DNA from 3 places in the Exiguobacterium sp. s133 genome. Region 3 is predicted to be linked to each of the others. Evidence: riboswitches for the same ligand, from Rfam matches in the RefSeq annotation. Region 3 holds a riboswitch; each other region holds the start of a gene.
The links. A riboswitch is a leader RNA that binds a small molecule or an ion and turns the genes downstream of it on or off. The one in region 3 is predicted to bind S-adenosylmethionine.
Positions count from the first base shown of each region.

Region 1: another riboswitch for S-adenosylmethionine. It lies ahead of KNP96_RS04090 (methionine ABC transporter ATP-binding protein); the one in region 3 lies ahead of KNP96_RS03165 (methionine ABC transporter ATP-binding protein).
Region 2: another riboswitch for S-adenosylmethionine. It lies ahead of KNP96_RS09875 (LLM class flavin-dependent oxidoreductase); the one in region 3 lies ahead of KNP96_RS03165 (methionine ABC transporter ATP-binding protein).

Region 1 is NZ_JACSMK010000002.1:303,591-305,858, forward strand. It holds gene KNP96_RS04085 (aminotransferase class I/II-fold pyridoxal phosphate-dependent enzyme) at 1-797, shown strand, start outside; SAM riboswitch class I at 860-966, shown strand; gene KNP96_RS04090 (methionine ABC transporter ATP-binding protein) at 1,050-2,063, shown strand; gene KNP96_RS04095 (methionine ABC transporter permease) at 2,053-2,268, shown strand, end outside.
Region 2 is NZ_JACSMK010000006.1:83,103-85,370, forward strand. It holds gene KNP96_RS09875 (LLM class flavin-dependent oxidoreductase) at 1-958, opposite strand, end outside; SAM riboswitch class I at 1,031-1,135, opposite strand; gene KNP96_RS09880 (DUF975 family protein) at 1,326-2,000, opposite strand; gene KNP96_RS09885 (DUF2325 domain-containing protein) at 2,068-2,268, opposite strand, start outside.
Region 3 is NZ_JACSMK010000002.1:116,826-119,093, forward strand. It holds gene KNP96_RS03160 (methionine ABC transporter permease) at 1-56, opposite strand, end outside; gene KNP96_RS03165 (methionine ABC transporter ATP-binding protein) at 53-1,075, opposite strand; SAM riboswitch class I at 1,154-1,260, opposite strand; gene KNP96_RS03170 (bifunctional cystathionine gamma-lyase/homocysteine desulfhydrase) at 1,320-2,268, opposite strand, start outside.

The DNA of each region.
Region 1 (2,268 bases), 190 kb from region 3:
ATTACTTGTCGGGCGCAGCACTTGCCGGTGCGTATCCAATCACGCTTCCGCTTCTCGCTGAAAATAGCTTTTTGCCTGACTATGACCTCCTCGATTCGCTCGACGTCGAACGGGCCCGGATGTTGTTCCTCAACTACCCGAGTAATCCGACCGGTGCGACGGCGACAGCGAAAGCCTTTGAACAGACGGTCGCATTCGCTGATGAAAACGACATTTGTGTCGTCCACGATTTAGCGTACGGCGGGATCAGCTTCGATGGTCCGACACGTAGTTTCCTCCAGACGGAAGGGGCAAAAGACGTCGGAATCGAACTGTTTTCGCTCTCAAAACGATTCAACATGTCCGGCTTTCGGATCGCCTTTGCGATCGGTAATCCATCCGTCATCGCGAGCATCGAAACATACCAGGAACACCTTTACGTCAGTGCCTTCACACCGATCCAGCATGCAGCGACGGTCGCACTTTCAAGCGATCAGACATGTGTCCGTGAACTGAGCGCCTTGTATGAGACGCGACGCGATGCGTTGTTCGGTGCATTAAACGAAATCGGCTGGGCAGGACCGGTTCCGGGTGGTTCGTTCTTCGTCTGGCTCCCTGTTCCGTCCGGCTTCACGTCACAAAGCTTCACCGATCACCTGCTCGACGAAGCGCACGTCGCCGTGACACCGGGTCATTTCTTTGGTACATACGGTGAAGGTTACGTCCGGATCAGTCTGATTGCCGATGTCGACCGACTCGTCGAGGCTGTCAAACGAATCGGGACCCTTCAGCTCTTCCAAACCGCCGTTGCCGAATAATTCTGAAAAAACGTTTGACAGATGGGAATCATTTCCGTTAAAGTAAATCCCAACAGCATAGCTACTTATCGAGAGCGACCGAGGGATTAGGCCCAACGACGTCCGGCAACCACCAGTAATGGAACGGTGCCACATCCTACAGAACTTCTTTTGTTCTGAGAGATAAGTTACGAAATTCTACAATTCGTCGCTTTTTTCTGGTTGCTCTCTAACTGGAAAAAAGCGATTTTTTTGTATAGGGAGGGAAACATCATGATTGAGTTCGCACACATCACAAAACAATTTGTCCGTGACCGCACACCGATTTTTGCATTAAACGATGTCAACTTAACGATTGAACAAGGGGAAATCTTCGGCATCATCGGTGAATCCGGCGCCGGAAAAAGTACACTCTTACGGTTGATTAACGGACTCGAGACACCGACGAGCGGTACGGTCATAGTAGACGGAGCCAATCTATCACGTGTCTCCAAAACGTCTCTCCGCAAACTCCGTCTCCGGGTCGGTATGATCTTTCAACACTTTCAACTGATTCAGTCCCGCACGGTTGCCGACAATATCGCGTTCGCCTTAAAGGCTGCCGGTGTCAAACGGCGTGAGTTCCCGAAACGGATTCAAGAATTAACGGCACTCGTCGGACTCGAAGGATTCGAGACGAACTATCCGAGCCAACTCAGTGGTGGACAAAAACAACGCGTCGGCATCGCACGAGCGCTCGCCAACAATCCAAACATCTTACTCTGTGACGAAGCGACATCAGCGCTCGATCCGGTGACGACGCTCCAGATTCTCGATTTACTGAAAGATTTGAACGCCCGGCTCGGTTTGACGATCATCCTCATCACCCACGAAATCGATGTCGTCAAACAAATTTGTCACCGCGTTGCCGTCATGGCGCACGGTGAAGTCGTCGAAGTCGCTTCGACTTACGCCATATTTAGTCAAGCCGAACATCCGGTCACAAAACATTACGTCGATACGGCACTCCAAATCGAGTTGCCGGAACGAATTTTACGGACGACACCCGGCAAAGTCATTCGACTTCAGTTCACGGGTGAAAAAACAGGTGAGAGTACCTTATCTGAAGCCATCAAACAATTCGATATCGCAGTCAGCATCCTGCATGGGAAGGTCGACTACATTCAGGACGTCGCGTTTGGCGTCTTAATCGTCAGTTTGACGGGACCGACACTGCATGTGAATCGTGCCTTAACCTGGCTCGAGGGACAGTTGCACGCAATCGAGGTGATTCAAGATGTCGCTTGACCGGTTTACGACAATGCTTCCCGACTTAACGAAAGCACTCGGAGAGACGGCCTTCATGGTCGGCATTTCACTCGCCTTCGCCATCATCATCGGAATTCCACTCGGGATTTTATTATTCATCACCGACCGCGGACTCTTTTTCCAAAATGTTTTCATTCGAACGACGTTGGACTTCGCCATCAACATCGTCCGCTCGTTACCATTC
Region 2 (2,268 bases), on a different contig from region 3:
GCAATGTCACGCCGACTGCTTCAAATTCAAGAATCCGTTCTGCGATTTGATCCGGCGTCCCAATCAAGTTCGGACGCAGTCCCCGGTTTGAGACCGAATAGTCATTTCGTTTGACCTGTTGTTCGAGTTGCGATTTACTGACGAAGTCGTCATACCCGGCATATCCGGCACCGTCTTCTTTAACGTTCGTAATCCGGTGCCATTCTTCGAGCGCCGCTTCTTCCGTCTCGCGACAGATGATGTAGGCCGCCAGTCCGAAACTCGCAAGCGGCTGCTTCCCGGTCGCCGCGCGGCGGGTTTTCATATCCGTAATTTTCGTCGCGACTTCATCGACCGTTCCTCCATGCATGACATAGGCATCACAGTGATTGACGATCGTCTGTTTCCCCGTCTCACTCTCACCACCAGCGTAGAGCTTGATTCCGGGACGCTGAACGGGTTTCGGGTGAAGCTCTGCCCGTTCCAGCTGATAGTACGCCCCATCAAAACTATAGGGTGATGCGTCCGCCCATAATCCTTTCATGACCGTCACGAATTCTTCCGTCCGGGCATATCGTTCGTCATGGGCTGTAAAAATCCCATTGTATTGACGGGCTTCTTCCTCCCACCAGGCCGAGACGACGTTGAGCGTAAAACGTCCGTTACTCAACTGATCGAGGTTCGCCGCCATTTTTGCTGTCGTCGCCGGATTATGAAAACCGGGCCGGACGGCTGTCATGATTTCCAACCGTTCCGTTGTCGCCGCAATCGCCGCTGCCGTCGTCCACGCCTCAAGACTCGGTTCGGCTATTCCTTTAATGTCGTTTAAGTTCAATTCTGCAATCAATGTCGTAGAAAAGCCAATCCGTTCTGCCGTCTGTGCGACTTGTTTCGCATAATCGAATGTCGCTGGCATTTGTTCCTCCTCGACGTTTCGTAACCAACCCCCGAAGATTGGTAACCAAAATCCGTATTCCATCCCCTGTGCCCCCTTTTTGCATAAAAAATCGCTCTTTTCGTTTAGAAAAGAGCGACGAATGTCTACTGTCAGCTCTTATCTTCAAAGGAATAAATTCCTCTTGGAAGTAGCACCTTCCGCTCATGCGGGGTTGCTGAAGTGTCGTCGGGCCAGTCCCTCGACTTCTCGTGATAAGAATAATTGAAATTAGCGTACATCTTTTAGCAGAGTAAAGCAACCTTTAAACCTTCTTTTCCTATCGGAATTAAAAAACATTTGGAAAATCACTCTGTTTCTTGATACTTCTTTGTCTAGAAGCTAAAAACAGGAATTGCACATCGGTTTAAGATGGCAATCCCTGCTTTGTATGGTGCTGTTCAAAATCAATTCATTCTGGTGATACGAACGGTGAGTCATTGTGATTTGCATCCATCATGGCTGTCCGGTGACCAGTCGTCGAAACTTCTTCCCCACGCACGCGATCGTAGAACTTCGCGATTGTGACGCTGAAGTACGGGCCAATCCAGAGGAAACCGATTCCGATCGTAACAATTCCGAGCAAGAACCAACCGATGAACGAAAGGACGAGGAAAAACGCCTCTTTTTTATGTCCATCCATCATTTGGCGTGAACGCGTAATGGCATCAAGGATGCCAATCGATGGTTCGTCCCGAATGATGTAATACGTCAACATGTAAGAGAATGACTTAATGATTCCTGGAATGATGAAAAGTAAGAACCATAGCCCTAAGAAAAAGGTTTGGACGATTGACACTCCAATGGCTTTCAAGAACATTTTGTACGGCTCAAACAAATCGGCGACTTTCGTCTGCTCGTCTCGGGCGACAGATAGGGTGAGCCATGACCATCCCATTGCAACCGGTAAGGTCAACACCGTCAAGAGCATACCAATCAAGTCGATAAATTGGAAATCCTCTTCGGGTGAGGACGCAAATCCGTTCGGAACGCCTTGAATGATTAAGAACAACAACATCATTAATGCCATGAAGCCCCATCGTCCCTGCAACGACTCGCGCGCTGCTAATTTTAATTGTTTTGACATCGAAAGATCCTCCTCAAAAATAAGTGCTACCTTTCTTTACGGTTTATTTTTGAGGAGGTTTCACTTTTTAACGCTCGTCTTTTAGTAAACGTTGGACCATTGCTTTTTCAAGTTGTTGCTGGCACGCCGTATACAAAGAGCGTCGTCCATCGAGTCGTTCAATCGCAAACGGAATATCGTGCTTTTTTGCTTGCACGAGAACATGTGCCGCTGCTGCGTGAGAAACCCGACTTTTGACGACGACGATCGCGTCCGTCTTTTTCGCGAG
Region 3 (2,268 bases):
CTGCCAGTCGCCGTCCAGACCATTTCCCAATCAAGGTCGTTAAAAAATGTACTCATCGGTGATCCACCTCCACTTCCACGTCACTCGCTTGAAGCTTCGCGATGACCGCTTGTGTTTCATGTGCCGCACCAATCAGTTGGATGAACAACGTTCCGAGTGCACCGTCTTGCGTCTGTCCGACGTTCCCGCCAATGATATTAAATAATAAGGTCGAATCTTTCATGACTTCTGCGAGGATCGGACTTTCTGCTGTCGAACCGACGAATGTCAGCTGGACGATTTTCCCTGTCGGATAGCGCTCACGAAGTTTCGCGAACGTCAACTCGTTTTCTGTAGACGACGTCAGTTGTTTGACGAATTCTTTTGTCATCGCTTGTTTCGGATGCCGGAAGACTTCTGAAACAAGACCCTGTTCGACGATTTTTCCGGCCTCCATGACGGCGACCCGGTGACAGATTTTTTGAATGACGTGCATCTCGTGTGTGATCAAGACGATCGTCAGTTTTAGTTTTTTATTGATGTCGACGAGTAACTCTAAGATCGAGTCCGTCGTTTTCGGATCAAGGGCGCTTGTCGCCTCGTCACATAATAAGACGTCCGGGTTTGATGCCAGTGCGCGGGCAATCCCGACGCGTTGTTTTTGTCCACCGGATAGTTGTGACGGATAAGCGCCTTCGCGACCGTCGAGTCCAACGAGTTGAATCAGCTCGGAGACCCGTTCTTTCCGGCGTGCTTTCGGATATCCGCCGAGTTCGAGCGGGAACATAATGTTTTCTTCGACCGTTCGTGACCAAAGCAAGTTGAAGTGCTGAAAGACCATCGAGACATTTTTCCGGACGCCGCGTAATTCTTTCGGTCGTAACGTCGTCATCTCGACACCGTCAATTTGAATCGAACCGCTTGTCGGTGCTTCTAACATGTTCAGCAGGCGAATCAAGGTTGACTTCCCTGCACCGGAATAACCAATTATTCCGAAAATTCCGCCGCGCTCAATCGTGAGATCGACGTTTGCGACAGCTTCGACTTCGCCGCGCTTCGAGCGATAAATCTTTCCTACATCCTGTAAACGAATCACTACTGTCCCTCCTAAACATAAAAAAAGTGCGCACGTTTTAGAGCAAACGCGCGCACTTTCAGTACACAAAACCATTTGCTCTCATCTTGCAGACGTTCGTCTGCTGGAATTAGCACCACTTCGGAAATAAATTCCGCGGTTGCCGGGTTTCATCGGGCCAGTCCCTCCACCACTCTTGATAAGAGTTATCGGTATTTAGTTGTTTTTAATATATTTTGAATATTAGCAGGGGTTATTTTGCTTGTCAAACAGTTTTTTCAGAAACTTTTTCGAGCAAACTGAAAGCATGCGTTAAATCTTCTTTCAAATCCTCTGCATCTTCAAGTCCGACCGAGATTCGGACGAGACCATCCGTGATGCCGAGTTCCGCCCGACGTTCTGCTGGAATCGATGCATGTGTCATCCGTGCCGGAACGGAAATCAAACTTTCGACCGCCCCTAAGCTTTCAGCAAGCGTGAAGAAGTGTGATGCTTCCACAAGTTTCTCTGCATTTGCAGCTGAACCGACATCAAAGCTGATCATCCCGCCGAAACCAGTCGCTTGTTTTTGCTGGATCGCATGACCGGGATGCGATGCAAGTCCCGGGTAGAAGATGTTCGAGACGACGTCTTGCGCTTGCAGGAAGCTGACAAGTTCATGTGCTGTCTCTTCAATCGCTTCCATCCGGATACCGAGCGTCCGTAATCCACGGACAAGCAGGAAGCTGTCTTGCGGTCCGAGAATTCCACCCGTCGAGTTTTGGATGAAGTGAAGTTCTTCGCCGAGCGTATCATCGTTGACGACGACAAGCCCTGCGACGACGTCCGAGTGTCCGCCGATGTATTTCGTTGCACTATGCAGCACGATATCTGCCCCAAGCGCGATTGGTTGTTGCAAGTATGGTGTCGCGAACGTGTTGTCGACGACGAGCTTCAAGTCGTGACGACGCGTGATGGCTGCGATCGCTTCGATGTCCGTCACTTTTAATAACGGGTTCGTCGGTGTCTCGACGTAGAGCATCTTCGTGTTGTCCTGAATCGCCGCTTCCGTCGCGCTGAGATCCGTCGTATCGACGAATGTCACTTCGATGTTGAACTTCGGTAGGACACGTTGCATCAAGCGGAACGTTCCGCCGTAGACGTCGTCCGTCATGACGATGTGGTCGCCAGACTGAAGCAGATTGAAGACAGCATGGATCGCCGCCATTCCTGAT